One region of the Bacillus sp. CPT56D-587-MTF genome, then DNA from elsewhere that is predicted to be linked to it. Evidence: riboswitches for the same ligand, from Rfam matches in the RefSeq annotation. Region 1 holds a riboswitch; each other region holds the start of a gene.
The links. Region 1 has a riboswitch for thiamine pyrophosphate ahead of AC3WVZ_RS00120 (MTH1187 family thiamine-binding protein). Riboswitches for the same ligand answer to the same signal wherever they lie in the genome.
Positions count from the first base shown of each region.

Region 2: linked by a shared signal. The riboswitch ahead of thiT (energy-coupled thiamine transporter ThiT) and the one ahead of AC3WVZ_RS00120 (MTH1187 family thiamine-binding protein) in region 1 are both predicted to bind thiamine pyrophosphate.
Region 3: linked by a shared signal. The riboswitch ahead of tenA (thiaminase II) and the one ahead of AC3WVZ_RS00120 (MTH1187 family thiamine-binding protein) in region 1 are both predicted to bind thiamine pyrophosphate.
Region 4: linked by a shared signal. The riboswitch ahead of thiC (phosphomethylpyrimidine synthase ThiC) and the one ahead of AC3WVZ_RS00120 (MTH1187 family thiamine-binding protein) in region 1 are both predicted to bind thiamine pyrophosphate.

Region 1 covers NZ_JBYTEF010000001.1:20,144-28,106, reverse strand. The annotation lists gene AC3WVZ_RS00145 (glycosyl hydrolase family 18 protein) at 1-837, shown strand, start outside; partial or broken gene AC3WVZ_RS00140 (P-loop NTPase family protein) at 1,281-1,475, opposite strand; gene AC3WVZ_RS00135 (ABC transporter ATP-binding protein) at 1,472-2,221, opposite strand; gene AC3WVZ_RS00130 (ABC transporter substrate-binding protein) at 2,218-3,216, opposite strand; gene AC3WVZ_RS00125 (ABC transporter permease) at 3,213-3,986, opposite strand; gene AC3WVZ_RS00120 (MTH1187 family thiamine-binding protein) at 3,958-4,278, opposite strand; TPP riboswitch at 4,380-4,481, opposite strand; partial or broken gene AC3WVZ_RS00115 (SDR family oxidoreductase) at 4,534-5,331, opposite strand; gene AC3WVZ_RS00110 (cytosolic protein) at 5,675-6,751, shown strand; gene AC3WVZ_RS00105 (replication-relaxation family protein) at 6,759-7,367, opposite strand; gene AC3WVZ_RS00100 (FtsK/SpoIIIE domain-containing protein) at 7,357-7,963, opposite strand, start outside.
Region 2 covers NZ_JBYTEF010000001.1:4,446,804-4,454,766, forward strand. The annotation lists gene AC3WVZ_RS22955 (DUF4247 domain-containing protein) at 1-468, opposite strand, end outside; gene AC3WVZ_RS22960 (DUF4178 domain-containing protein) at 481-987, opposite strand; gene AC3WVZ_RS22965 (DUF350 domain-containing protein) at 1,009-1,413, opposite strand; gene AC3WVZ_RS22970 (PspA/IM30 family protein) at 1,494-2,159, opposite strand; gene AC3WVZ_RS22975 (lipoprotein BA_5634 family protein) at 2,562-3,140, shown strand; gene AC3WVZ_RS22980 (FeoB-associated Cys-rich membrane protein) at 3,177-3,347, opposite strand; gene feoB (ferrous iron transport protein B) at 3,364-5,352, opposite strand; gene AC3WVZ_RS22990 (FeoA family protein) at 5,349-5,576, opposite strand; TPP riboswitch at 5,771-5,872, shown strand; gene thiT (energy-coupled thiamine transporter ThiT) at 5,959-6,627, shown strand; gene AC3WVZ_RS23000 (sensor histidine kinase) at 6,835-7,963, opposite strand, start outside.
Region 3 covers NZ_JBYTEF010000001.1:2,241,027-2,248,989, reverse strand. The annotation lists gene AC3WVZ_RS11460 (DUF3937 domain-containing protein) at 475-738, opposite strand; gene tenA (thiaminase II) at 1,136-1,825, opposite strand; TPP riboswitch at 1,953-2,058, opposite strand; gene AC3WVZ_RS11450 (D-alanine--D-alanine ligase) at 2,132-3,046, opposite strand; gene pdxR (MocR-like pyridoxine biosynthesis transcription factor PdxR) at 3,051-4,499, opposite strand; gene AC3WVZ_RS11440 (homoserine dehydrogenase) at 4,589-5,614, opposite strand; partial or broken gene AC3WVZ_RS11435 (esterase/lipase family protein) at 5,702-6,942, opposite strand; gene AC3WVZ_RS11430 (DUF3914 domain-containing protein) at 7,222-7,563, shown strand; gene AC3WVZ_RS11425 (lipoprotein BA_5634 family protein) at 7,629-7,963, opposite strand, start outside.
Region 4 covers NZ_JBYTEF010000001.1:4,850,982-4,858,944, forward strand. The annotation lists partial or broken gene AC3WVZ_RS25085 (arsenic transporter) at 1-771, shown strand, start outside; gene tnpC (IS66 family transposase) at 839-2,242, shown strand; gene thiC (phosphomethylpyrimidine synthase ThiC) at 2,576-4,336, opposite strand; TPP riboswitch at 4,449-4,564, opposite strand; gene lldP (L-lactate permease) at 4,636-6,297, opposite strand; gene AC3WVZ_RS25105 (magnetosome magnetite crystal formation protein family) at 6,594-6,911, shown strand; gene AC3WVZ_RS25110 (metal-binding protein) at 6,982-7,473, opposite strand; gene AC3WVZ_RS25115 (YkvA family protein) at 7,524-7,889, opposite strand.

The DNA.
Region 1 (7,963 bases):
TTTGTACGCTACTGGAATGACACAGCTAAAGTACCTTATTTATATAATGCAACTACAGGCACATTTATTAGCTACGATGACAATGAATCTATGAAATACAAAACAGACTATATAAAGACGAAAGGTTTAAGTGGAGCAATGTTTTGGGAACTAAGCGGAGATTGCCGTACAAGTCCAAAATATAGTTGCAGTGGTCCAAAATTACTTGATACGCTAGTAAAAGAATTACTTGGTGGACCTATTAGTCAAAAAGATACTGAGCCACCAACGAATGTTAAAAACGTTGTAGTTACGAATAAAAATTCAAACTCAGTTCAATTAAACTGGACTGCATCTACTGATAACGTAGGAGTTATGGAATATGAAATTACTGCTGGAGAAGAGAAATGGAGTACAACAACAAATAGCATTACAATTAAAAACTTAAAACCTAATACGGAATACACATTTTCAATAATTGCCAAAGATGCTGCTGGAAATAAATCACAACCTACCGCTCTTACTGTCAAAACGGATGAAGCTAATACGACACCTCCTGATGGAAATGGTACTGCTACATTTTCAGTCACTTCGAATTGGGGCAGCGGTTATAACTTCTCGATTATAATCAAAAATAATGGAACGACTCCTATTAAAAATTGGAAATTAGAATTTGATTATAGCGGTAATTTAACACAAGTTTGGGATTCTAAAATTAGTAGTAAAACAAATAATCATTATGTAATTACGAACGCAGGATGGAATGGTGAAATTCCTCCTGGTGGATCTATTACAATTGGCGGTGCAGGAACAGGTAATCCTGCCGAACTTTTAAATACCGTCATTAGCGAAAACTAGACGTAATATCCATTAATTAATTCACTAAAGTTTGAATTTAGGTTTGAGCAATACCTCCTAAATTCAAACTTTTAATTTTACGAAAAATCAAAAATATCATAATAACCTATTATAATTATATTTAATTTCTAATATGAAGTTTATATGAAGTTCATTTGAATTTTACATGAATTTCCTTTAATTTCTATTGTCTTCCTATAATATCCATATTATCCTTTACATAAAGGAATTATTTTCATTCCATTTTGAACTATCTATATATATAAAGAAAGATAGTCACCTGTTAGGGAAAGGCTTTCGTATTATAAATATAACAAAAGAAAAAGCACGCTTATAAGCGCACCATAAGAGTGCTTCTTCATACAATTCTCATGTAAGAGTTCTCGAAAATCATGTTAATCACAAAGAAAAGGCATTAGCTCCTAAAAGCTAATGCCTTTTCTTTATTCATATTGTTCAGTATTCCAATCTTCTATATTCCATACTTTTGTTATCCACGATTCATAGAAAGAAGGTTCATGTGAGACAATTAAAACCGTTCCTTTGTATTGTTGTAACGCTTCCTGTAAAGCCATCTTAGTTTCTACATCCAAATGATTAGTCGGTTCGTCTAAAATTAAAACATCAGCTTTTTCTATTTTTTCATATAAGGAGCTAACACACTTAAAATCTCTTCTTTATCCTTTTTTAATTCGAGTGATGTTAACATATCCATCGTTCTCGGCCTAGGTAATTTCACTTGTACCTCGCCAACTATTGACGCTGGTCTTTGAGATAAAATAAATACGCGATCTGAAAGCAAGATTGCCTCATCTAAGTCATGTGTCACCATAACGATTGTTTGCTTTTCTTGATGCCAAGAGTTTAAAAGCCAGCTATGTACTTCCATTTTTGTAAATGCATCTAATTTACCAAAAGGCTCATCCAGCAGCATAATTGGCTTTTCACATAAATATGTGCGCAGAAAACTAATTCTTTGACGCATACCACCAGATAATTCATCTGGATAATGGTCTGCATATTCATCTAGTTGGAACTGCTTTAATGCTTCCATTCCTTCTGTCAGCCTTTGTTTTTTCGGCTTTCCTTCAATTTCTAACGGAAGAACGATATTTTGCAAAGCTGATCGCCACGGTAGTAATAAATCTTGTTGTGGCATATAACTAACAACATCTTGCTCTTGTACTTGCTTATCGTTATACGTTACGTTCCCGCTTGTTGGTTTTTCAACATTTGCAATCATGTTTAATAATGTGCTTTTCCCGCAACCACTTGGTCCTACAAAGGAAACAAACTCTCCCTCTTGTATAGAGGCACTAATATTCTCTAATACATTCTTTCCGTCAAAAGATTTCACTATATTTTTTATTTGTAATCCGCTCATTTTTCACTTGGAAGGAATTCATTTGTAAAAGCATCTTTTACATCGATTTTCTTTTTAATAACTTTGTTGTCATATAAGAAATTCATGTAATTCGTCCAAATTTCTTCCTTCTGTACTCCCCATGCTTTAGCATCATCTTGATACTTCGTACTTAACCATTTTTGGCTTTCTTGAACTAAATCTTTATTTACATCTGGAACAGCTTTAATTAAAATATCAGCAGCCTCTTTCGGTTCCTTAATTGCAAAATTATAACCTTCTGTCGTTGCACTCATAAACTTTTTCACAAAGTCTTTATCTTGCTTCGTATGTTTTTCACTCGTAATAATAACAGGACTATAGAAATCAAGCGCTGGATCTAAGTCCTTCACCATAATCGTATTTAACTCTTTTCCTTGGCGCTTCGCTTCAATACCATCCCAACCGTAATAAATCCATTCGAAATCTGCATCACGACCGATTGATTTAAAGAAATCTGTTTGTCCTAAGATGATTTTTTCAACTTTATTAAAATCAGCTTGATGTTTATCCATAATCGTCTTTAATGTCGCTTCTTCCGCTGGTCCTCCCCAGCCGCCGTAACGTTTACCTTCAAAATCTTTCGGTGACGTCATATTATCTTTCTTAAGCGATGCAAACGCTGAAGTGTTATGCTGAATAATCGCTCCTACAGATACAACAGGAATTCCTTCCACACGAGCTAACGTTACATTTTCTTGTGCGCTTATTGCGAAGTCTGCTTTTCCTGATGCTATCATTTGCTCTGCTGTTACATTGTCACCTGGTTGAATAATTTCTACATCTAATCCTTGCTTTTTGTAATAATCTTTCGTTTGCGCTACATACAAGCCAGTATGATTCGTATTTGGAAACCAATCTAATACTACTTTTACTTTTTGATCTTTACTTGCACTTTCTTCTTTCTTCGCCGGATTACATCCAGCCACACCTACCGCTACTAAGGCAGCTAACATAACTTTCAAACCTTTTTTCATTTTCTGCCGTCCTTTCTATATATCCATGGTGCTGTTATTCTTGCCATAAACTCTACGATAAAATACAGGCATAATGTCACCATAACGATGATTGCTGCAACACCAAATACTCGGGCAGTCAAAAAGGATTTTGTAGCCCTCGTAAGCATAACGCCTAATCCTTCACTTGCACCGAGCCATTCTCCGATAATTGCCCCCATTACGCTATATGTAACTGCAATTTTTAAACCTGAGAAAAAGTATGGAAGCACTGCTGGAAATTTTACTTTCTGGTAAACTTGCCATTTTGTCGCCTTCATTGTTTGTAACAGTTTCAACATGTTTTTATCTACTGTTTGAAAACCTTCTAAAATACTAAGCGCAATTGGGAAGAAACAAACGAGTATTACGACCATTACTTTCGGCAACATCCCATATCCAAACCAAATAATAAATAGCGGTGCAAGTACAACAATTGGAATTGTTTGCGAAATAACGAGCAATGGATTTATTAAAATACGAAATAACGGTATAACGTCCATAATAATTGCGATGCTCGTCCCCAATAAAATTGCAAAGAATAGTCCAATTATAACTTCCTGCAGTGTTTGCATCGTATTTGGTAATAGTAAATCTTTCATCCCAATTAATTCTTGAACAATGGCAGAAGGCTTTGGTAAAATCCACGGTTCGATTTTAAATAATGAAACAGATCCTTCCCATATCGCAATGAGAAGGATAAGCCAAATAGTTGTAATAAGTTTAGATTGCTTCTGGTTTTGCATATTCATCACGGTACTTCCAAACCTTTTCATCTATCGTTACACCAGTGCTTGGACGATAATGGATTTTAATAGAAGTAATCACTTCTTCTGCTCCAGCATCGACGCAAGCTTGTTGCGCACGTTTAACGACATCAAGAAGTACATCTAATTCTCCTTCCAAAGTTGTTTCCATTGCCCCTACTTCATAACGAACTCCCGATTGTTGCACAACTTCAATTGCTTTATCGACAACAGAATATACATCTTTCGTTTTTGCTTGTGGTACTACTGAAAATGACATTGTAACTTGTTGTGACATAATAAAATCCCCCTTATAAAAATAAATTTCAAAAATAAGAAAAGGCTTTCCTACTGCGTAGGAAAGCCTTTTATGCAAGTTATTACAGAATAACATATGCTACATCACTTTAAGTAACTCCCTACGCTGGCATTATCCAGATCAGGTTGAGGGTCGATGTTTACTTACATCCTCTCAGCCAATTGGCTCCCCGGTCCTTAATTCGTTTTCATTGTAGCATGATTTATTTTATTGAACAAACAAAAGCATGCATAATCATTTCATTATTTTTGGAAAATAACCAACTTTTTCACCATGAGCTAATAACTGCTGAATAAATTCTTTATTAATTGCTGGTACTATCAATTCTTTTTTCTTAATCCATTTATTCGTTCTACGCGTACCCATTACAATTTCAGATTGCTGCGCTCCATCTCCTGCAACTTGAGAAGCAATTAACTCTGCTATTACTTCATTTCCCTTCGCTAATGCAAGTCCGGTATTTACATATTCTGAAAGTGGAACCATTTCAAGATTGTATCCACACTCTCCAATTAGCTGTATAAATTGTTCAAACTCAATTTGATGTGGATGACAAATATGTAACGTCTCTCCTATAATTTGCGCATCTTGCAAATACGATACAATTGATTTACTAGCAAAATCAATTGGTGTGAAATCAACTTTCCACTTCACATTTGGTGCTTTCCCAATTAATAGCATTGTTTTAATAGGACGATAAAATGCGTTTCCTTCAATATTTTGTTGGAACGAACCTGTTTCTGAATGACATGCTAAATTACCTGCACGATAAATATTTCCACGCAAACCATTTTTCATTGCTTCACGAACAATGTTTTCCGCTTGTAGTTTACTATTTGAATATACATTCTCTAAGTCTACACTGTAATTAAAATCACCAGTTTTCATGTATGTATCCCATTGATCTACCGCTAATTCTAACGGGATACCAATTGTAGAAATAAAATGGAATGTAGCACCTTTCTCCGCTAATGTTAGCATACGGCTAGTTCCTTGGACATTTATATTTTCAAATTGTTTTACATCTCCAAAGTCTATTATTTATAAAACTTAAACTGCCTAAAAGCGTAATGAACCGCAACATTACGCAATTTTGTACTATATCGAAAATTATAAATGGCAACACTTTTCTGGTTATTTGTGACCAAATCCGTTACCGAAAAAATCGAAATAAAAACTAAAAAAATAAAAGAGCACAGCGTGTTAATAAAGTGGTGAGACACTTTATTAACCGTTCGCCTAACGTAACTAGGCAAACACCTGCTGTAACTCTTTATGTACCTTATTTTATCGTACATAAGGGTTCCTCCGCAACAGTTTGCTTACATTTTGTGGCATACTGTTGCTTTTTTATTTCCAAAGGAGACGAGCCCTTATGAAAAAATTGACTGCCTATAATGCTGATGTTCAAAAATATATACAACAAAATCGATTAAGCACGCAAAAGAAATATGAAATTATAGCTGCTATGAGAAAACGTGTCGATGATGCGAATCAAAGTTTTGAATGTCTATTTCCTTCTCGCTCTAAGCGGAAAGTTGTAATGGATCATATTATTTACATGCTCTCAGGAAATGGCATATGCAAGATTTCTGCTGAAACACTAGCAGATAAGGCTGACTGTTCTGTAAGAACTGTGACCGATACTGTTCGTGCATTAAAACAAACAGGTGAAATCCTAGTCGCTGGATTAGCTGATGGTAAGAATAAATATGTATTTGTATTAAAAACGCACCCTAATTTCACAACAATCATGAAAGAAGTATTTTACATAGATGCCTACCAAATTGCCGAACAAAATGCCGAGCAGGTTGCCGAACAGAAAAACCCTGAAACCGTTGAGGCTGTAAGCCTGAAAGATGAAAACACGAGTTCTAACTATAATAACTCTATTAACTCTTTAACTACTTTAAAACAAGAAAAAAATAATGATAGAGTATCCTTAATGGAATCAATTGAAATTGAGCTAAATGAAGCGCAAAACGATATACACAAAGAGTTCGAAAGAGTCCATACGTATTTTGTGAACGAATACCAAGAAATGATGTACCATACAATCAAAGCCGGAACGTATCATCCTATTCTAAAAACTACCGCATCGATTATTGGTCTGCGTGTAGGTAGCAATTGTGATGAAAGTCTATTTCGTCTTGCATTTAATGCGCTAGGAAAAATTGATAGATTCTTAAAAAACAACGGTATTCTTACAGACAGTGTACAAGCCTTATTTTCTCGTGTCTATTCGGACAACATCAAACTACTTAAAGCACCTAAAAAAGCGCATACAAGCTCTTCTGACGTACCTAACAATGACAAGCCATTCGTTTTTTACAATTGGTTAGAAGATACTGGCTCAAAAGAGCCAGCCACAAAGACAATAGACAGCTCTCTTGTTCCAGGTGTATATTACAAAATATCAAAAGAAGAATCTGATGAAATGGGACTATATTAAAGAGCTACTATGCCTTCACAACCATTTGATTCATAAAATCATGAATAGACTTTGTTTGGAATATGCGAAAATTGGGAGAGTAAATATCATATTGTGTATCCGTAACGATGAGTAGTGAGGGAAAATATTTGGATTTCTTCGGTTGCCATGGTTCTTGCTGCCATTCCAAACTATGAAAGTAGAATTCGTAACGATTTACTTTTTCTTGCATAACTTTCTTGCTGTAAACCGAATTCTGTACTTCTATGAAAAACGGGGATTGTCGCCATATGGTAAATATATCAGGTTCCATATACGCTTTACCGTATTTTGGCTCAACTTTGAATACTTTCGGCTTTTCGTACTGAAGAAGTTGCTTATATACGTCTACAATAGCAAGGAAATGCGGAATCTTTTGACTTGTTTTTCGAATTGTACTCGGTTGCGGGAAATAGATGTATGGCTGCTGTAATACATTTGCATCCACACTTCCATCTCTTCTTAACCGCTTCATCACCGTATTACAACAAGTCACAGCTTTCTTGCGTCCTTGAAAATGCAAATCGATAATATCATCACGGGACATACATCGAAATCGCTGTAAATCCTTTACGATTGCCTTATCTCTATTCTTCATGATTCAACACTCCAAACAAAGGTAGTTTTTCTTGCTCAGGACTCGGAAGCTCAACTGTATCTTTCGGTACACGGTACGGTTCAATCATTTGTTTCGCTTTGTTTAATTCTAAATAAGGCGCTTGCACTTTCTTGAGCCCATGTAATTTTAGAATCATCTGACCAGATTGTGCTAACTGTTCCGCTCCGGGTGTACCCATGATATTGCTATTAATGCTATCAGCACATCTGAAACCCATTCTGACTGTCATGTTTAATTTCAATTTACCATCTAACACTTTTGCATCTGGACGTTGCATCGATAGCATAAGAAAAACGCCTAATGCTCGACCAACCGCAGATATTTTTTCTATTGTCGTCATACACTCTTTTTCATCCTGTAGCATCGCTACTTCATCAATTGCTAGGAGAATGTAGGGTTTCCGTTTGTCAGGATGTAATTTGTTGTATTCGTCAATATGATCTACTTCATATGTTGCCATGAGCTTTCTGCGTTCCCTGATTTCATTCCATACCTTTTGAAGCATGATTTTCATTTCGATTTCCTCCATACACACTTCTTTTACATGTTTTACTCTACGCAAGAAATGAAATTCA
Region 2 (7,963 bases), 4.4 Mb from region 1:
TCGATAATCACCGTATGATGATTTTCGTGAGCCGAATATATCGTTTAATATGCTACCCATAATATATCCTTGCAAGAAGGACGGTTGGTAATTTTGACGGACAAATTCTTTATTACTTATTTCAATTAACGTATCAGATGGTTTCTCTTTATCCTTTTGCAGGTTATAAATCTTATCAGAATAAACGAGGAACATTTGATTTTCGTCTTCTTTAGACGCTTGCTGCGGTTCTCTTTCATTAATGAGTTCCTTTGCGACTTCAGGAACTGACCGATTGGCGGCCCTATACACGTAAGATTCTTGTTTACCTTCCTTGGCAACAGATTCAAGTGGATAACGGTCTTGAATCGACTTTGTCTGCCCGCCTTGACAACCTGATAAGGCATAACCAGCAACAACAAGTAATATAACGATAGCAAGTATAGGGATCACAAACGATTTAATCATGGTAAACAATCGGTTTGACATGATTACGCCCCCTTACGTTGCTCTTATAATTTGTACATCAGCAGGAATGATTGCTTCTCCCTCATACATCATTGTGCGACCATTTTGCCATTCAATACGCAATAATTTTCGATTATCTGATTGGAATTCCCATATATACTGTTCTTCTGAAGCTGAGAATGGAGTTTTTCCCATCACAACAACACGTCCGTTATATTGTTCTTCCATATGATACTCGGTATCATCCATTTCAATTGTCGTCGGAATTTCATCAATTGAATCTAAGCGACCATCAATTGGAGTATATAATTTGTAATACGTATTTTCTCGGTCTTCAATTTTTAAATAACGAATATCTTTTCCATCTTGCAATGTCAAAACAATTTCCTTACGCGAATGCATACTCGTTTTCCCAATTAATTCATACATAACTAATGAAACTTCAATCATATCGCCAGGAGCTAACGTTAAAAGACTCTTTTCCGGCTTCGGTGGCTCTGGGCTTTTCATTATATTTTTAATTCGTTTAAATAAACTCATGATCTACCCCTCCTTTTCTCTTTATAAACAAGCACCTAAAATTAGTGCACCAACAATATGTAATGATCCGGCTAACATCGCATGTGCAACGCTACCTTCTTTCGTACCTTCTTCTAAATCAAGACCAGACATTTTCTTTAATACGAATTCGATAAACATTTCTACCACTAATAAAATAACGAAAGAAACTGCTGATGCAAGAAGTGCTTGCCATAAATCATTTGCTTTCGTTATCGATTGAGATAAAATGTACCCTTGTGCAAATAATTTCATAATAAAACGAGTTGTTACAGCTGTATTTCCATTTTTGATTTCTTTTAAATCATTGTATTTTGTAAAAATTGAATCAACCCACATAATTGCAAATAAAAGTACTGCACTCGCTCCAGTCCATACAAGCATGGCAACTACATTCATCCATGTCATTGCAAAACCTCCTCTAAAATATAATAGAAAACCGACATGAATATATTTAGACATGTCGGTTCATTTGTCTTTATTCTATATTATTTCTCATACTGCTTCATAATACGAGCTAATTCATCGTCAACAGCAGAATTTTTGTTTAAGCTTGCGAATTCATCATCTAATGATTTTTCTTTCTTATAAACTTCACCGCTTGCTTCCGCTTCAGCCTCTAATTGAAGGGCTTTCTCTTCCATACGGCTTAAACCAGCTTTTGCTGAATTTGAATCAAATCCAGACATCGCCTGATTAATATTTTTCTGTGCTTTCGCAGCATTTACACGTGCTACAAGTGTTTCACGTTTATTTTTCAGCTCTGTTAATTGCTTACGCATTTCTTCTAGCTTTAGGCGCAGGTTATCAGCAGCAGCTTTATTTTGCTCGTAGCTTGCTTTATACTCATTCATTTTTTGCTCTGCATTTTGTTTTTCTTCTAATGCACGACGCGCAAGATCTAAGTTATTAGCTTGAACAGCCATATGAGCCTGCTCTTCACGTTTTTTCACAAGTGCTTCTTGCTCTTCAAATAATATTTTGAATTTCTTCTCAAGTGCGATTTGAGCTGCTACACTTTTCTCAGCCTCTTGTACATCGGCTTGCATATCGCGTAAATATTGATCAGTCATCTTAACTGGATCTTCCGCTTTTTCAATTAACGAATACACATTCGACATTGTTAAATCTCTTAATCGTTTAAATACAGACATCTAAATTCCTCCTATGATATACCTCATATTTCAAATTCACTACTTGGAAAACTGAAAAATCTCCCTTTACAGTAAAGAATATTCATTTTACAGCCTATGTGTTTATTATAACAAAACTAATATGTCCTTACATGTTATTTCCAAAATACATCCATTATAATATGACATTCTATATACAATATTGTATTTCTAATATATTCTCATTATCCCTCTTTGAAATTAACTTACTTTTGTGCAATTTCACTAAATTACATAAGTGTAATGTTACTGTAAGCTAACTCGATAGTTGCATTCCGATATTTCTTATACACTAATACCAGAAGCAACAAACAAGCTTCTTCACATGTAAGCACTAATACAAAAATTGTATTTACTATAAAACATATAAAAGGAGAAATCATCATGAAAAAATTAGTAGGAATCGGATTAGCAGCAGCAATTTCACTTGGAGCATTATCAGGTTGTTCTTTATTAGGAGAGAAAGCGAACGGCTTTGTACTGTACGGATCAGAAGAACAAGTTCAGCAAATTACAGATAAAAACAAAAAAGAAGTGAAAGAAAAAGACTTCTATAAAATGAAAATGACAACATTAGATGGTAAAAAAGTTCTTGTAATGGATAAGAAAACTGGTGAAGAACTAGTGAAAAAAGAGTTACTTAGCAAAGTTGATGAAAAAGACAACACGAAACCACTTGATAAATTACCAGCTGTAACAACAGAACAAGGTGTATTATTTGCAAAAGAAAAAGTAGAAAATGCTGCACTTGATGGGGCAAAATTAAAATATGAAGGCAACACAATTATCGGAAGTGGTCGTGCATATACAGATATGTATGCGATTGTCGATGACGCAACTTACAGCAATGTAAAAGGTGATGAAAAATCTGTAGGTGTATTAAAATTTGATAAAGACCCAAGTAAAGAATTCCCTGGTTACAAAGGCGTAGAAGCTTCTCAACTTGTAAAAATTAAAAAGTAAAACAAAAAAGCTTTGCGAAATTCGCAAAGCTTTTTTCTATTTATTATGAGCAATTTGCTCCATATCCGGGCTACAAGTTTGCGACTGACATGACTTATTTAAAGAACATGCCGCGCATTTTCCTTTTTTACTTCTCTTTACAAAATTAACTAACGTATATGCTGCATAACCAAAAATGATAGCTCCAATTATAATATTGACCATCATCACAATACATCTCCTTCTAGAATCCGAGTAAGGATCCAACTTGGTATATAATGAGCGTTAATACATAAGCAACTACGAGTGGATAAACGACTGAGAAAATCGTCCACTTCGCTGATCCTGTTTCACGTTTAATAACAGCTACCGTCGCTAAACACGGAACATATAATAAAATAAAGAACATAAATGCATAAGCTGATAATGCTGTATAATGTGCTCCCATTACATTTCCAAGCACATCTTCTTTAACTGCATAAATAATTGCCATTGTAGAAACGACAACTTCCTTCGCTAAAAATCCTGTTAAAAGGGATGCTGCAGCTTGCCACGTTCCGAAGCCGAGCGGTGCAAATAGTGGTGCGATAAATCCACCAATCATCGCTAAGTAACTGTCTCCCATATCAACGCCAAATCCTGATGGACCTGCATAGTTTAATAACCAAATGACAACCGAACCACCAAAGATGAATGTACCAGCTTTACGAACAAATCCTTTTCCTTTCTCCCACGTGCTTAGCCATAATGTTTTTGCTTGTGGCACACGGTAAGGCGGTAATTCAATTACGAAAATAGACTTTTCCGCTTTCAAAATTGTAAGAGACATAATTTTTGTAACTAATAACGCAAGAACAATCCCTGCAACATATAAAGAAAATACAACAGTCGCCTGACTATGCGGGAAAAATACGCCCGCAAATAATGCATATACAGGTAATCGTGCTGAACAAGACATAAATGGTGTTACTAAAATGGTAAGTAAACGTTCTTTTTCCTGTTCAATCGTTCTCGCAGCCATGATACCTGGAACGTTACATCCAAAACCGATAATCATCGGAATAAAAGCTTTTCCGTTTAAGCCGAAAAACTCCATAATTCTATCCATAACAACTGCAATTCGCGCCATATACCCTGAGTCTTCTAATAATGAAATAAAAAAGAATAGTGCAAAGATTTGTGGTACGAATACTAATACAGCACCAACACCGGCAATAATACCTTCTGTAACTAGTGCTTGAATAAAATCAGAAGCTCCAATACTTGTAAGTCCAGCCGTCACCCAATCCGTAAGCTGGCCACCAAAAAACTCATCTAACATATCCGATAAAGGTGTACCAATCCACGTAAACGTAACCTGAAAAATAAAAAACATAACTGCTAAAAAGATTGGAAGTCCTAAAATTTTATGTGTAATTAATCTATCAATTTTTTCTGAAAAAGGAATTTTCCCTTCTTTCTCATGCTTCATAACATTTGTTTTTAACTTTTCAATATACGCTTCACGAGTTTTGTAAATGTGCTCTTCTAACGTACAATCAAGTCTTCCTTCTAAGCGAGATCGAATGGCTATGAGTTCCTTATAAATTGGTAATGCTTTCATTTCTTTTTCTACTACTTCGTTATTGCTTAAAAATTGAAGTGCTAACCATCTCGGATGCTCGTAATTCGCTGTCTCTAAAAGAGCAATTACTTCTCCAATTCCTTCATCCATTTGTACACCATATGAAATAAGGAATGGCTTTTTCTCTTTTTTGTCATTTTCTTTAAGAGTCGTAAGCAGTTCTTCACAGCCTTTTCCACTTCTTGCAACAACAGGAACGACTGTTACACCTAATAGCTCTGATAATCGTTTTACATCAATGACAATTCCTCTTTGCTTCGCCACATCAACCATGTTTAAACCAATTGAGACTGGCTTACCAAATTCAAGTAACTGCAACGTTAAATGCATATTTCTTTCAAACTGCGAGGAATCTACGATATTTAACATATGATTAAATTCTTCTGTTAATAGAAAGTTTGTTACAACACCTTCATCACGTGAAACTGGATTTAAATCATAAACACCTGGTAAATCAATTAATGTTCCTTGTCTATCTTTTAATTTACCAACCTTTTTTTCTACTGTTACACCGCTCCAGTTTCCTACGTATTCATAAGAACCAGTAAGTGCATTAAATAATGATGTCTTCCCTGTATTCGGATTCCCTAGCAAAGCTACCTTATTCACGCTAATTCCACCTTTATCATTTTCGCGTCACAATGACGAATACTAATTAACTGTCCACGACACTCCAATGTACAAGGACCTTTGAACATCGCTTTCTGTTTCAGGCGAAGTTCGCTTCCTTCAGCAAGACCGAAAGCAGCTAGTCTACGCTTTAATAGCTGATCTAAAGACTGAATACTTTTTACTAACACTTTCTCTCCAATTTTAATATCTACTAAGCTCATAACCTTCCCCCTCAGAAGAGAATGATAATTATTTTCAAAAAAATTATACCACACCCTATTTCTCTTGTACTATACCCTTTTGCTTCATATTTATTAACATTTCGCTACAATTCTATTTCAATTATTGTCATACTGTATTCGTTTGCCATTCTCATCCATTTCGCTTACAATAAACAATAACAAATAAAGAATTTCGTTATCACTGGGGGAGCCATGCCGCTGAGAGGGAACACTTCGTTCCGACCCTTCGAACCTGTTAGTTAATGCTAACGCAGGGATTGTGCAAACGTCCGAAATACATACCTCATTTTTATTTACGTATTTCGTATCCTCCTATGATATCTATTCTTTTTTGTACAACTTGGATTTAGGGGGAGACAACATGCGTAACACCAATTTACAAGCGATGATCGAATCTGCTATTCTTGCAGCCTTCGCCATGATTATCGATATTTTACCATTATCACTTAAACTTCCAACAGGCGGTTCTATCTCATTCGCTATGATTCCTATTTTTATTATTGCTTACCGCTGGGGCTTTAAATCAGCTTTCTTAGGCGGTTTAGTTTGGGGACTATTACAAATTGTCGTGGGAGATGCTTATATTTTAACACCTGTTCAAGCATTCATTGAGTACTTCATTGCCTTTGCTTTTATCGGATTTGCTGGCTTATTCTATCGTCCAATTCAAAAAGCACTTTTAACATCCAATGAAAATAGCTTAGAACAATCAAATTTAGGTAACCGTAAAGACAAACATTCATCAAAACAAAATCAGGGTAAGAAAGTCCTTGCTTATATTATCCTTGCTACATTTATCGGTAGCTTTGCTCGCTATTTCTGCCACTTTATTGCCGGCATTATTTTCTGGGAACAATATGCGCCGAAAGGTCAATCAGCTGTGTTATATTCATTAATCGTAAATGGAAGTACAATGCTTGGTTCTTTTATTTTATGTACCGTTTTACTTATATTTTTATTTATCACTTCACCACGATTATTCAAAAGCATCAGTGCTTATCAAATGAATACACAAAAAAAGGGTGCTTAATGAGCGCTCTTTTTTCATATCGTAATATCAATTAAAAATACAATAAATGCGCAAAAGAAAATAAATACCATTATACTTAGCCAATTGCTATGCACGGTTCATCGACTCCTTACATAACCTCATATTCTAAACAAATTATACTGATTAAAAATAAAGATTAGGTAAAGATAATATGAAAATAAATTAAAAAAGCATAGATCATATTGTCTACGCTTTTTTCGGTAAATAGAAATAAAATAATACACCATCTTCTGTATTTTCTGCCCCATATTCAGCATCATGTAGTTCTAAAATATTCTTTGAAATAGCAAGCCCAAGCCCCGTCCCACCTTGTGAACGCTGACGAGCTGTATCCACGCGATAAAAACGATCCCAAATTTTATCTAATTGCTCTTCTTCAATATGAGTACCTTTATTTTCAATGCACACTTTTATACGATTCTTCTCATCTATTGTAGAAATAATAATATCCTCTTTATTTGGTGTATATCGTATAGCATTCGTAATGAAGTTCACGATGACTTGTTCAATCCGGCCTTGATTTGCAATCACTTCAAATGAACTTATATTTTTATGAATATGAAGTTCTTTTTTCTCTATTTCCACAGATAGATGTTCACATATACCTTCAATTACTGTATCAATATAAAACGAATCTTTTTTCATTTTATATGTACCAGATTCAAATTTAGCTAACTCAAGCATATCCAAAATTAACGTATCCATTTTGTCTACTTCTCTCTCCATTGCCTGAAAATAATACTCTTTTTTATGTTCAGCTACCCCATCTTTTAAAATAGAAATACAGCTTTTCATAATACTTAGCGGTGTTTTTAATTCATGTGAAACACCAGAAATGAATTCTTTTCGCGTCTTTTCTAACTTTCTTTCCTTTTCAATATCTTCTTCTAACTGTCCAATATGCGAATGGAGTTTATTTGATAGCACATTAATATTTTTCGATAAATCTCCAATTTCATCTTTCGAAGTAATCGGTATTTTTTCTGTGAAGTCTAAATGCGCTATTTTCTTTGTTGTATCATTTATTTTCAATAATGGCTTTGCAATTTGTTTTGAGTAATAGAACGAAGCTAAAAAAATAAGAACGACTACAAATGCAATGATATAGATATAATAATCTTGCACCATTTGTACAGCTTCATCTACCGGCTGTAAAGAAGCCATCGCATAAATATATGTTACCGATCCGTCTTTTTCTTTTATTGGTTTCATTAATAATTTATATTTTATATCATTCTTTTCGTAGTCCATTGTCTTTGTTGAATACTCTATTTGATTACTCTCTTTTAGTAACACATCCGTTTGAAATTCTTTT
Region 3 (7,963 bases), 2.2 Mb from region 1:
CAAACTAAGTTCAATACGTACACCAACAAAGTATGACTTATCACTAAATGATGCACCTTGTTCATATACCTATTTTTGCTATGGGCTCATTTTTATAAAGTGAAACTTTAATCAGTGGGGTTTTGTTCATCCCCTACCTAACTTCTTTGCTTCCGCTGAATTTTGAGGTGGGGGGCTTACTGCCCGGCAAATAGCGGGATAAATAAAAATTAAAAAATATGAATTCTAGCGTCATATCTTCATACTTACTAAGTTCAATTAATTTCTCAATAATTATGATGCCATGTCCTATATATTTCCGTGTGCTGCTTAGATTTTTCTGTACTGTAAATGGCTTTCGCTATAACACCTCCAAGTGACCGGTTTCTATGACAGATAAGAAATTCCTACAAAGAAAAAAGCCCTAATTAGGGCTTTTCATTCTATTTCTCCAGCAAAACTCTCTATGAAATTCCTAATAGAAAAAAGACACACTTAGATTGATGCGTCTTTTTGTGATGCCTCTTTTGTGAAATCATATAAAGCAATTGCGCCTAAAAGAACAAGTATACCTTGAGGAACATCTAGCAAAATGGTTTTCCAAATTTCTGGAATTACCCATTTAATATCTGCTGCTGTTTCAAGATATGTTTGGAAATAGCTGATTGTAAAATTAATTATCCCTAAAAATACAAACAACGATAAACCAAATCGAATTAATTTCTTATTTGTAAACATATAACACCTCTCAAAATTCATTGGATATTCCTGCTTTTGCTTCTTTATATTTCCATATATTTATATCTAATTTTAACACATAAAGAACTCAAAAAAATACGATATGCATATTTGCATATCGTATTAACAACATTCCATGATAATTTAGGAATTCCTGCGAAGAAAAAACAACTCCGTTACAGCTAATAGCTCGGGTTTCTTTTCTTATTTAACTTCATACCACCAACATTTACGTTCTTTAATTGTAAAATAAATGTGACAGAAGTTTATCCAGTTAATGCGTAGACAAGTAAATGAGCTAAATTATCGATATTCTATTTCGCCATATCCGTAGCACTAATAACTTTACGCAAATTTGACAAGAAAAAATATATAGATAGGTATGATCCAGACCTATCTATAACATTACTTCTATTCTTTATCCAATTACGTCTTTTACGTCTGTATCCACTGGCCACTTTTCTAATGTATAAGCCATTTCCCAAAATGAATATTCATATTGACTGCTAATAATAAAATGCTGTTTCATACGTTTGCGGTCTGCCTCTGTTACTTTTTCAGCGATAGTATCTAAACGTGTAATTTGTTCTTCAACTAGCGTACGGAACCAATCAGATCCATAAGCAGAAATCCATTCGTTATAAATTGGCTCTTCCGGCTGGCACTCTTTTAAGCGTTCGCCAATTTCATAATACAACCAATAGCAAGGTAAAATTGCTGCAATGATATCTCCTAAATGCCCTTCATACGCAGCACGATACATATGTGAAGTATACGCATATGCAGTTGGCGCAGGAATAAAATTATCTTTTTCTTCTTTCGTTATCCCTAGTTTTTTAGCAAAATTCTCATGTAAAGATAACTCTGCTTCATATGTATTTTGAGCATGATGTGCCATACGAGCTGTCGTCTCTAATTCAAGAGCTTTTGCAGCTCCTAAAGTTTGTACTCTAGCAAAATGACTCAAATAATATGAATCTTGAAGCACATAATAACGAAAACTAGCTAAATCTAACGTTCCTTCACCAAGTTTTTTTACAAAAGGATGGTTAAAACTCGCTTCCCAAATTGAATCTACTTCTTTACGTAATGATTGTGAAAAAGTCATTTAAATCCCTCCAATAATGTATAAAATATAAGTATTTATCCACAATTATTAAAGCTGTAAAATAAAAAAACTTTCTTTACAGGCGTAAAGAAAGTGAAATTGACAGTATTTATTTACTCATTAAATAGCAACGTCTTTCCCACTTCCCTACGCTGGCATTAACCAGATCAGGTACTAAGAGTCTCAAAATCACATTTGATCTCAGCCTATAAAAGGCCCCCCTAGTGGATAAATATTTTGTTTTTATAATGTATTCATCATAGCATACTTCGTGAAACTGTCAAAAGAATTCGTTATATAATCTCCTTAAAACCCTTCTTCATTTCTAACTTTTAATGATGTTTCAATAATCATATCTAATAGTTTGCTATAACTAATCCCCGCTGCTTCTGCACTTTTTGGCAATAAACTTGATTGTGTCATCCCTGGTAATGTATTAATTTCCATTACATATGGAATTCCGTCCTTCACCATCATATCAACTCTTGCATAAACACTACACTTTAATGCTTTATAACAAGCAAGTGACGCTTTATTTACACGTTCCTTAATTTCTGCTGGAAGTTCGATAACTTCCTCAACTGTACTAGTATCATCATATTTTGCATTATAGTCAAAGAACTCGGCTGCATGTCGAATTGAAACTATAGGTAACTGTTTTCCATCCAGAATTGAACATGTAATTTCATCACCTTTTATATACTTCTCAATTACTACTTCAGAATCCCATTCGAATACAGTTTCTAGCATTGAGATCAATTCATTTTTATTGTAAACGATTTTCACTCCGACACTCGATCCGCCAGAGTTTGGTTTTACTACTAATGGAAATCCTAACTTATCTAACTGGTCAAGCTTTAGATCCTCCATTTTTGTAAGTTCAATCCAATCTGGTGTTTCTACACCTTCATAACGTAAAATCTTTTTCGAAATATTTTTATCCATACATATACTGCTAGATAACATATTACTTCCGCTATAAGGAATCCCTAAACTCTCCAGTGTTCCTTGAACTGTCCCATCTTCTCCGTATTTTCCGTGTAATGCGAGCAACGCAAAGTCAATGTCTTTCGCTTTTTCAATTAAATCCATTTTTTCATTTAATGTAATTGGAACTATTTCATATTTATTTTTATCTAAATGAGCAATCATTTCATTCCCCGTCATAATTGAAACTTGTTTTTCAGACGATACCCCGCCCATAATAACACCGATTTTCATTTTCTCAACTCCAAATTTCATTTTTTAATGTATCACCAATTATTTTAATTCCCCGAACTATTTCTTCTTCTTTCAAGCGCGAAAAACCTAATCGGAAAGTGTTCGCTCCTTCTCCATCAGAGTAAAAAACATCTCCAGGTGAAAACGTAACGCCTTTCTCATAACACTTTTGTAAAAGTGTGCGGGCATTCATATGCTCTTCTAGCTCTATAAATAAATGAAGTCCACCATCTCCAGTCATTCTTTTAAAAGGAATGTACTGGTTACATGCCCCGACAGCTAACTCATATTTTTTCTTATAAACAGATCTTGCCTTTTTTAAATATTTTTCAAAATATCCCTCATGTAAATATTGAAACAGAACAGCTTGATCTAGCGTAGATGTGTGAATCGTTCTTGCTCTTTTTACGCTTTCTAAATAATGAATCAGCTCTTTATCTGCAATAATCCAGCCTACACGTAAACCAGGGAAAAGTACCTTTGAAAAGCTACTAATATAAATCACATTATTGCCAGCTCCCGCAAAAGTTAATAATGGAGCTAAATGTGAACCTGAATAACGTAATTCTTCATTAAATCCGTCCTCTATAATAGGAACCTTGTATTTTGAGAATAACCTCATCAATTCCGTTCTTTTCTCTGAACTCGTAACAATACCGGTTGGATTATGATAAGAAGGAATTAAATAAGCAAAATCAAAATCTTTTTCACGCAAACTTTTTTCAACTTCATTCGTATCAATACCATCCTCATGCATATCAATCCCATGAACTTCAAGTCCATGTAAACGGAAAAGCTTAAGTGCAGCGTGGTGAGTTGGATTCTCACAAATGACACGCCCGGATTTTTTTGATAAAGAAGAGAGTACAATATCCAACCCTTCTGTAAATCCATTTGTAATTAGAATATCTTTATTCGAAATGTCTACACCTTTCATTTCCATGTAATGAAGTAAATAATTCATTAACGGTCTATATCCCTTTGCATATCCGTAGTTCAATACGATGTCCCCTTCAATGGACATACGAGTAAGAAAAGCTCTTTTGAAATTTTCAACATCAAATAGCTTCTCATCCGGGGCTATACTATTAAAAACAATCATTTCCTTTGCCCAACGAACACCATGTTTCATTAAATCTAATTCGTCCGCTAATGCGGTCACTGTATTAAGTTTATTTTTCCAATCTATTTCAACAGACGAAGTGTTAGATATATCCACCTTCGCAACAAAGTTCCCTTTTCCTTTAACTGCATAAATGAGTCCTTCTTGCTCTAAATCTGCATAAGCAGCGAGTACAGTGTTTCTACTCACACTTAGTAATTCACTTAGTTCCCTTGTTGATGGGATTTTTTGATCCCCGAGCAAATGCCCTTTCATAATCATCTTTTTCAAATAGTCTTTTAATTGAATATAAACTGGACGATCTTTAACAACTTTAAAATCCTTAAACAATTCCTTACCCCCTGCAATCATTTTTGCATATTTATTTCATTCTCAAAAGGTCCACGACATATGTATTTTTTATAAAGGGCGGTACGGTCTTACAAATCTTTTCGATATAAGTTAATTACATCTTTTAAAGCTGCAGCTGCAGCGCCTCGTGGATTAGAAGCCCCACCAATTGTAGTAACTTGTCCCATCGTATCTGTAAAGAATGTAATTCCTTTTTCGGTCCCATTTACATTTGCTAACGGATGATCTTTTTCTATTTCGCACGGTTCAACATTTAAATTCACATTGCCACCCTCATCCTTATATATTGATGCTATTAATTTAATAATTTTATGTTGTTCCTTAGCGTTTTGTATTTGCTGTTTTGTAACGTGCTCAATTCCTTTTATATGTATATCAGTAAGTGTTTTCTCTGTTTCCATTAAGCTGTTAGTCAAAAGTAACAATTTACACGCACTATCTGAACCACTTATATCTAATATAGGGTTTGTCTCAGCAATCCCTTTATTTTGTGCTTCTTTCAGCGCTTCTTCAAATGTCATATCTTCCTCATACATTTTCGTAAGAATATAATTAGTTGTTCCATTTAATATTCCTTCTATTTTATCAATACTGCAACCGGCTAAACTAAATTGTCCGATATCTAGTGTCGGCAGTGCAGCGGCTGTTGCACCGCTATATCGAATTCGTACATTTGCGCCTCTTGCTGCTTCATTTATTTCTCTCCAGTTTGTAACGAGCGCACCTTTAGAAATTGCTACTATATCCATCTGTTTCTCAATCGCTTGTTTCATATATTGTTTCCCTGGATTTCCATCTTTAAGATTTGTAACCGTTGATTCTACCAATACAGTACCACTTATGCTAGTTATTGCACGTTCCTTCGGATGATACTCTAAATATTTTTCAATTGCAGCGGTACCGCCACCATACATCAATAAATGATGAAGAGATAAGCCTTCTTCATTATGTATTGCAATATTTCTCCCTAATACGCCACTTACAACTAATTGAATCCCATATGTTTCATATATATATGAATATTTTTCATTTAATAATTTTATAAACTCTCTGCCTACTGTTCCGTATCCTGATAATACAACTTGAATTTTCATAATATCCCCCCATATTTTTCTACCAAATCCCTCTTTCAATATAATATAAAGCGCTCTCGAATTCCATCGAGAGCGCTTTATTATTACCTATTTCGGTAAACGTGATAGCTTTTCAGCAATTGTTCTATAAAACTCTTGAATGCTAGAAAAACCTAACGAGTCTGAAACACTTAACCCTACCATGTCGAGATGGTCCCAATTCGCTTTCGTTTCGATATGATTCCATTTTCCAACCTGTAATGACTCATTATTATTTACAGCAACATTAGAAGATGGTGCAATCATGGAATTTGTATTTACTACACCATCATTTTGCCACCAAGAAGTATCAACTAGCGGACGGTTTTCTTCATATCTCGCATAAGAACCTAAGAAAAATGCATTTCCCATTAACACTTTATTCATCGTTATATGAGGCAAATGTAAACCTGTTATAGGTGCTGCTTGTGATGCATGTCCACTATAGGATAAATAATACACATCTGGTTGCGTCTTTACCCAATTATTTAACTCCTTTGCACCATCTGTACTTAAATCCCACTGACTTATATCTTTTGTATTTTTCCAAAGTGAACTATTTAGAATACGATTACTATATTGGAAAAAGGACTCTCCAGCATTCTTCTTTATACCCCATTGATCCAATTTAAAATCATATAATGTAAATTATTGTTTCCTCCAAAGCTTGCAGCTGTAATGAGTAAATCTTTAACAAACGGCAGTAGAAGACTCCCATCCGCAAGTGTTGTACCGTTGTGAGGGGTTGCTAATGTTGTAACACTATGAACATATGATTTTCCGCCTTCAAATAGTGGTGATATTTTGGTGTTTGGGTGATTTTTCACATAATTCTTTTCTTCAAGACTACCTTCTTTTAATAGCTGTACTAATGTTCTAATCGTTTGTCCACCCATGCTATGTCCAACTAAATGAACTTTATTTGTTTCACTCCAATTCGGCGCAAAACCACTATAAGTTCTGCCAAAACGATTATGTCCATGTTTCTCAGCATGGACTGCACCATAGTCTACTGTCCCACCGCTAATTTGTGCATACAATTCACATGCACGATCCCAGTTACTAGAAACAGGTCCAACAGCTGCGGTATGTACCGTATAACCATTTCGTTTCAAATCTTCCTGTATATCATGAACACCACCCCAATATTTTACGCCAAGCATTTCTTCTCTACCCCATCCAGCAAATCCATTCACCAATATGATAGGATAATTATTTTGTTGCCTCTCTTCAGCGTATGATATTTTCGCTGCGAATGAACATACGGTCACTAATGCAAAAAAACATATTTTTAAAAATAACTTCCCCATACTTTCTCCCCCCTAATAAAACGTTTACATTTTTCTTTTTAACTAATTAACAGAATAATTTAACAACTTAAACATAATGTAAAGTATTTTATATACTTTGTATATATAGAAAACATATACAAATGTTGATAAATATTAATTCAAGTAAATATTTACTTTTTACAATATAACTTGTAAATCTATTTATTTAGATTTATAATTAGATATAGTTTCCTCATGTTAAAAAGATTTAAAAACCATAAGAAAACTAATCTCATTGCTTGAAAAGGAGGAAAAATCATGCAAATCGGATCAAATATTCATACATTGTCTCAACCTACTAAAATAACTCCATCTCATCTTGAGCATAATACCATCTCTTCTACTAAACTTGAAAGTAAGAAAATAAATGATCCTATCAAGTTTGATATTCGTTTATCTGAAAAAGAAATGAAACAGCCTGAGCATAAATTTAATGAATTAGATTTATGGAAGATGCTAAAAGATAAAGGTGTTCCTTTATGGATTATACTTGAAATGCTACAAAAGGCTCGTAAAGAAAAAGAAGCACAAAATAATTCAGTTCAAAATTCAAATGCGATTGAAGAAACGAGTGAGACTCGATTAAATGAAGTAATGTAAGTTATTTAAACGGTATTAAAAAGAGCTCGAGGTTGATAAAGTATCCATCAACCTCGAGCTCTTTTTTAAGATTTTTCTCCAATCGTTACAAACTGAATTGATACCTCATCTCTATAACCTTCAATTAACTTTCTTACTTTTACTTTTTCATTAATCAACGTATTATCTGTCGATATTTTAGGGTTTTCATCACCTAATGACTTTTTCAAGTGTAGAAGTTGCATATTCGTTTCATTTGCTTTTATTTCTTTATACACACTATTTTTCGCCACAACGATATACCATAGTGCTCCATAGTCACGTTTATTGCCAAGCCAAGCATCACTACCATATGTAACAGGTATCTTGTTTCCTTCTATTTCAATACTTTTTATATTCTTTTCTTCTTCATTTATAAATA
Region 4 (7,963 bases), 4.8 Mb from region 1:
AATATGACTCTTTATATGCATACTGCTATGATGTTTGTACCTGCAACATTAGGCTTATTATTTATGTCATGGCTCATGTATACAGTTTTGAAGAAAAAACTTCCGAAAAAATTACCTGTTTCTTCATATGATATTGAAGAAATTTTCTTCACGAAAAACTTCCATCCACTAAAAGGAAATAATTCTGTTGATACGAAACAAAAACGGACAAGATTCATGTTAAAAGTATTAGGTTTCGTCTTCCTGATGCGCTGTCTTCTATTCGTTGCATCCTTCTTATCCATCCCAATTGAAATCGTTGCAGTACTTGGTTCACTCGTTCTTCTCATTTGGAGATGGTACTACTTACGAACAAATCCTGTCGATATTTTGAAAAAGACACCGTGGCACATTTTAATTTTCGCCTTCTCTATGTACGTCATTATTTACGGACTCCACAACGCAGGATTAACAGCTGCACTTGTACAATGGCTCGAGCCAATTGTGAATCAGCATCTACTCTATGCTAGCTTTGCAATGGGCGGACTTGTATCCATCCTCTCTAACGTCTTCAATAACCATCCTGCCCTTATGATTGGTACAATTACATTAACAGAAATGGGACTAGATCCAGTCACATTAAAAACAATCTATCTTGCAAACATCATTGGTAGTGACATCGGTTCACTATTACTACCAATTGGTACACTAGCCTCACTCATTTGGATGTATATTCTGAAACAAAACAAAATTAAAGGTAACTACTCAGCCACCTTTCGGTGTCTTTTTTAAATTTTACTAGTTTCATATGCCTCCCATTTGTAAATACTGAGTATATCAAACAGGGGAGGTGAATCTTATGGTCGATCGAAAAATTATTTTAGATACATATAAAAAAGGACCTGAAGCTGTTATTTCTTTATTTGAAGAAACATTTTCTAAGTTAGAAAAACGTATACAAGAACTAGAAAATGCTTCAAAAAAAAACTCCAAAAATAGTCATAAGCCACCTTCTACAGATGGTTTGGGTAAGCCCGTTACAAAAAGTTTGCGCAAACCGTCTCATCGTCAAACGGGTGGCCAGTTGGGCCACAAGGGACATACTCTTGGTTTGACAGCGACTCCAGATCATACGATTACACATTCTCCTACATATTGTACTTGTTGTCATACTTCCTTGAACCACGAGCCTGTAAAAGGGTATCGCATTCGCCAAGTGTATGACTTACCACCTATTCAGATCGAAGTGACAGAACATAAAGTAGAACAGAAAGAATGCCCACATTGCCATTCTATCCAAGAAGCCCAATTTCCTTCGACAGTATCTCGTCCTGTTCAATATGGTCCAAATATAAAAAGACTGATTCCCTATTTAACGCATTATCAATGCATTTCTTTGAAGCGAACAAAAGAATTCTTTCAGGATTGTTTTGGACATTCTATAAGCGAAGGAACCCTGGTAAATCATACACAGGCTTTCGCTTCTCAATTGCAGCCATTCATAAAAGAAGTAAAGGAAAAGATTCTGCAGTCTCCTGTTGTCCATTTTGATGAAACTGGTATGCGTGTAGAAAACAAAACACAATGGTTACATACTGCCAGTACACCGGAGGTGACATTGCAACATATTCATCAAAAACGTGGAAAAGAAGCAATGGATGCTGGAGAAATCTTGCCATCTTTTTCTGGAATTGCGATGCATGATGGTTGGAAATCGTATGATGCGTATACAGATTGTCGTCACGTTTTATGTAATGCCCATCTCTTACGAGATTTACAAGGAATTATAGATAGTACTGGAGAACAATGGGCACAACAGATGCAGAAATTTCTAACGCAAGCGTTGACGATGAAAAAGCAATCCGAAGGTACCATGCCAAAAGCGACGCAAAAGAATCTGTTTATTATGTATCAATCCATATTGAAAGAACAACAGATTCTTTCCACGAAACAAAAGAAGAAAGGAAAGCAGACGCCTTCTCAAAATTTATGGAATCGCTTCGTCAAGTATTCTGACAGAATTCTAGCGTTTTTAGAACATCCAGCCATTCCATTTGATAACAATCAAGCAGAACGGGATATTCGGATGACGAAAGTAAAACAGAAAGTGTCTGGGACTTTCCGAAGTAAGAAAGGCGCAGAATCTTTTTGTCAGATACGAAGCTTTATGAGTACCATGAAAAAACAAAAACAATCGGTCTTACAAGCGATAAACCAAGTCATAGAAACTAGAACGGTTCCTTGGAATAACACGACTTCATAAGAGAATTTCTCTATTTGGCATAGATTCTTTCTCTGATTGGAGTATTTTCTTTTCATGTTTTCGAATCGGAAACATGTATTTGGCCTGTTTTTTTATTTGAAGAAGCTGAGTAGTTACAATTAAAGTAAAATGGAAAGACTATTTAAGTGTATCCCTTATCGTTATCCCGCTCACAACAGTCGTCACACTATTCCTCTTATTCTACTGGGTACATCTCTTCTTTGCCTTATAAACAACAGAAGCCCCATTTGCTACCGTCTTAGCAAATGGGGCTTCTTCTATAATAAAGTTAGGTACTACAGTGTGATCAATCAAGTAAAGAGGTGTAACATATTATTGATATAAATGACTACCAGCTTCTTTAAATTCTTCTGCTTTCTCTTTCATTCCTTTTTCAATTGCTTCTGTCGTTTCTAAATCATTTTCTTTTGCATACTCACGAATATCATGCGAAATTCTCATACTACAAAACTTCGGTCCACACATTGAACAGAAGTGAGCTGTCTTTGCCCCTTCTGCAGGCAACGTTTCATCATGATATTCCATCGCACGTTCAGGATCTAAAGATAAATTAAATTGATCGCGCCAACGGAATTCGAAGCGTGCTTTTGAAAGTGCATCATCACGCTGATGAGCCGTTTTATGTCCTTTCGCAAGATCAGCCGCATGCGCTGCAATTTTATACGTAATAACACCCGTGCGTACATCATCTTTGTTTGGCAAACCTAAATGTTCTTTCGGCGTTACATAACAAAGCATCGCTGTTCCAAACCAGCCAATCATCGCAGCTCCAATTGCAGATGTAATATGGTCATAACCTGGTGCAATATCTGTCGTTAGCGGCCCAAGTGTGTAAAACGGCGCGCCCTGACAAATATCAAGCTCTTTCTCCATATTCTCTTTAATTAAGTGCATCGGTACGTGTCCAGGTCCTTCAATCATAACTTGCACATCATGTTTCCAAGCAATTTTGGTTAATTCGCCAAGTGTTTCAAGCTCAGAAAACTGTGCTTCGTCATTTGCATCTGCAATAGACCCTGGACGTAATCCATCTCCAAGAGAGAACGAAACATCGTACTGCTTCATAATTTCACAAATCTCTTCAAAGTGAGTATATAGGAAGTTTTCTTTATGATGGAATAGACACCACTGCGCCATAATCGAACCACCGCGCGAAACGATACCTGTCGTACGCTTTGCCGTGATTGGAATGTAACGAAGCAATACACCAGCGTGAATTGTAAAGTAATCAACGCCTTGCTCCGCCTGCTCAATTAACGTATCACGATATACTTCCCACGTTAAATCTTCTGCAATTCCGTTTACTTTTTCCAGCGCTTGATAAATCGGTACAGTTCCAACTGGTACAGGCGCGTTACGAATAATCCACTCACGCGTCGTATGAATATTTTTACCTGTAGATAAATCCATAATCGTATCTGCACCCCAGCGCGTTGCCCATGTCATCTTCTCTACTTCTTCTGCAATCGAAGAAGATACAGCTGAGTTTCCGATATTCGCGTTTACCTTCACATGGAAATTACGCCCGATGATCATCGGTTCAGCTTCTGGATGATTAATATTCGCTGGTAAAATAGCGCGGCCTTCTGCGATTTCCTTACGAACAAACTCCGGCTCTACCCCTTCACGAATCGCAACATACTCCATCTCAGACGTAATAATGTCATTACGTGCATAGTGCATTTGCGTAACGTTTGCACCTTGCTTTGCTCTAAGTGGCTTGCGATCCATCTGCGGGAAAACAGGTGTATGTTTCGAAGCCACTTTCACACCGTCATCCTCTGGTTTCACTTCACGCCCTTCGTATGCTTCTACATCACCACGCCCCAGAATCCAAGAATGGCGCGGCGTTGGAATCCCCTTTTCTAACTCCACTTTATACTCAGGATCCGTATAAGGGCCGCTCGTATCATACACACGAATTGGCGGATTTGGAACGCCATTCGTTTCGCTTTGTTCAATCTCACGCATCGGTACTTTCATACCTTCTCGTGGTCCATCCACATACACTTTCTTACTCCCTGGTAAACTCGATTTCAATTCAATTTGCTCAGCTGAAACAGACTGTTTCATAACCTTTGTTGCCCCCCTGTACGTGACAAGGACGAGATATGGCCAGCGTATGCCAAAATAAAAAGAGCCAGGTCCATAAAAAAATAAGGACCTGGCTCATAAAGACATCATTATGTAAAGCCGTTAACTTCCCTACGCTGGTACGAGCCAGATCAGGTCCAAAGGGTTAAGAAGTTCACGCGCTTCTCTCTCAGCCTACGCATACGTTAGGCACCCCTAGTTTATCACTGATTTAATTTTCAATACTTTCCCATCATACACCATAATCTGAAAAATTCAAAGCTTATTTCTTTTGCTCTTTACGGAATCATCCACGTTAAATAATACGCCTGCACATACGTCATAATACCAACAATAATTACGAAGAATAAGCTATGCTTCACTGTAAAACGGAACAAATCCGATTCTTTTCCAGCAAGACCAACCGCTGCACAAGCGATCGCAATCGACTGCGGGGAAATCATTTTACCTGTTACACCGCCTGTTGTATTTGCTGCAACGAGAAGCACTTCAGATACGCCGACTTGCTGCGCTGTAATGGCTTGTAAATTTGAGAACAGTGCATTTGCAGACGTATCAGACCCTGTTAGGAATACGCCAATCCAGCCTAAGAATGGTGAGAAGAACGGGAATAGTCCGCCAGTTCCGGCTAATGCTAACGCTAACGTAGAAGATAGACCAGAATAGTTTGCGATAAATGCAAACCCTAGTACGAATCCGATAGATAGAATTGGCATTTTTAATTCGCTTAACGTTTCTTTAAATGTCACTACTGCATCTTTTACATTCATTTTCAAAATAAACATGGAAATGATACAAGCAATTAAAATCGCCGTTCCGGTTGCTGATAATACATCAAACTTCAAAATTGCCTCGTAAGGCGTTGATTTATTTACAATCGGCTCTGCTTTCATTACTAGATTATGCAGACCTGGAATTTCAAACTTAAATACAAGACTTGCTAAAGCCCCTCCTGGAGCGAATAATGCCTTAAAGAAACTTTGGCTCCAAATGACTACCATAACCGTTAATACGATAAATGGAGACCATGCCTTCACTACTTTTCCAAACGTTAATTTCGGCATCGATGCTACTGTCGTTGTTGCTGCTACTTCACTATTTGCTTGCCCGGATTGATAAATTTCTTTCGGCTGCCAAACTTTTAAGAACAGCGCTAAACTAATTAAACTTACAAGTGCCGATGTAATATCCGGAAGTTCTGGTCCTAAAAATGTCGCTGTAATGAACTGCGTAATCGCAAATGAACTACCCGCTACAAATAACGCAGGCCACGTTTGTCGTATCCCCTTAAATCCATCCATTAAAAATACGATAAAGAATGGCACAAATAATGATAGGAACGGTAATTGATGCCCAGCCATTTGTCCAATTTTATGTGGATCAATACCTGTTACTTGTCCAGCAACTGTAATCGGAATTCCCATCGCTCCGAACGCCACTGGTGCAGTATTTGCAATCAAACAAAGACCTGCTGCGTATAAAGGATTTAACCCAAGCCCCGCAAGAAGTGCTGCTGTAATCGCTACTGGTGCCCCAAATCCTGCCGCTCCTTCTAAAAATGCTCCAAATGAAAATCCAATTAAAATAACAAGTAGACGATGATCGTTCGTAATCGATAATACCGATGCACGAATCACATCGAATTGACCTGTTTTCACAGAAATTTTATATAAAAATACCGACATAATGATAATCCAAGCAATTGGCCATAATCCGTATAAGAAACCATATCCGGTCGCTGCCATTGCCATCGTGAACGGCATTTTATAAGCGAATAACGCTACTAAAACTGTAAGTACAACTGTAATAAATCCTGCCACATACCCTTTCATGCGGAAAACTGCTAAAGCTAAGAAAAAAAAGATAATCGGAATAAGTGCTACCGCTGCCGAAATCCAAATGTTTCCGAATGGATCATAAACTTGTGTCCATGTGTTCATTGTTCTCTCCCCCTAAAGAATCCCCTTTTAAATAGAATAACCTCATCAATAGACTATCAGGTCATCATACCTTTAAGTCTAAAATAAAAAAACGTTTAAGAAAACGTTTTCAACAACTTTCATTTATACTGTACCATAACAATTTCCATTAAAAAAGATTTTTTTGAAAATTTTATCATTTGACGAAAAAATCTTACAAAATCGTCATGTTCCTGTAATGTTCATCGATAGAAAGCTTGCAAAATTTATTGCATAATAATAGTATAACAACGGACATTATTTATGAGGTGATATATATGAATGGAAACAAAATATTAGCTGCTTTATCGTACTTTAGTGTACTATTTGCCCCTATCTTATTCCCAATTATCGTTTGGATTGTGGGGGACGCTGAAACAAAGCCACATGCAAAACGTGCTCTATGGACACACATCATTCCAAGTATTGCTACATTTATCGGTGTAGCCATTTTAGGAATTATGGGCATGGGATCTGACCAAGCAGATGTAACACTTGGAATTGGATCAATGATTGTCTTAGCTATTTGCGGAATCATCAGCTTATACTACTTCATCTGGAACATTGTAAAAGGAATTAAAGTACTGAAAGCTTAATTTTAAACAAACGTTTGTTTAAAAAAGGACCCTTGCAAATTGCAAGGGTCCTTTTCCTAATTCGTTCACTTTATCTTCTGCGTTTCTTCTTTTTTCTCATCATTTTCTTTCGGCGCGTATTCACTTTATCCGCTATAATGTGAAGCGTACTTGCCACAACAATTCCCATTAAGAACGTTACAATTTCAACCTCATGTTTCTTCGCAATTTCTATTAAATTACCATCCAGTGCGATTACATTTAATAGAAATAAAAATGGAGAAAAGACGATTAACATGTACGCAATACGAATCACATCACCAAGTATAATCGTATGCGTAAAGAAAGATCGATGCGGCATTACTTTTTTATAAGGATACCAAAATATACGTAAGAAACCCCATTTGTTATAAGCATTACTGTACGTATCTAAATCTGGTGTTAAAAATGAAGTACCTACTAAAAAACCAATTGCAAAAGTTAATAAAAAATCAAAATTTGTTAATCCATACGAAAAGAGAAAAAACAAAACAACCGGAAGGGATATTAAGTTTATTTTCGTATGCGTTCTTCCTGATGGCATAATGCACTTCCTCGCTTACGTTCGTCCTGTCACCTTATGACAGGTTTCACCTATTGACCTAATTTCTGATCGATAAATGTTGTGTCTATATCCGAACCAAACCATTCTGCCAACTTCACTCGTGCCTTATCTTTCACATCTTCATTGACGTATAACGACACCTGTATTAGTGCGGCCGTTAACGCCCCTAAATCATCCGTATAGCCAATTCCAGCAATGAAATCTGGAATCGCATCAATCGGTGCAATAAAATAAGCAAGTGCTCCAATTACAATAATTTTCACTCGTTTTGGAACATCTGGTCTTTGCAAAACGTAAAACAGTAATAAACTTGCATAAATGACCGACTGCCCTGCTTGCTTTGCAACATGTTTTACTTTCTTCCAAAACGCTTCAACTGAAAATTTTTGTTTCATGTAAAAAGCCTCCCTATTTTTAAAAAGAAATAAGCTACAATATGTTATCAGTAAAAGTTCATGGAAATTACACA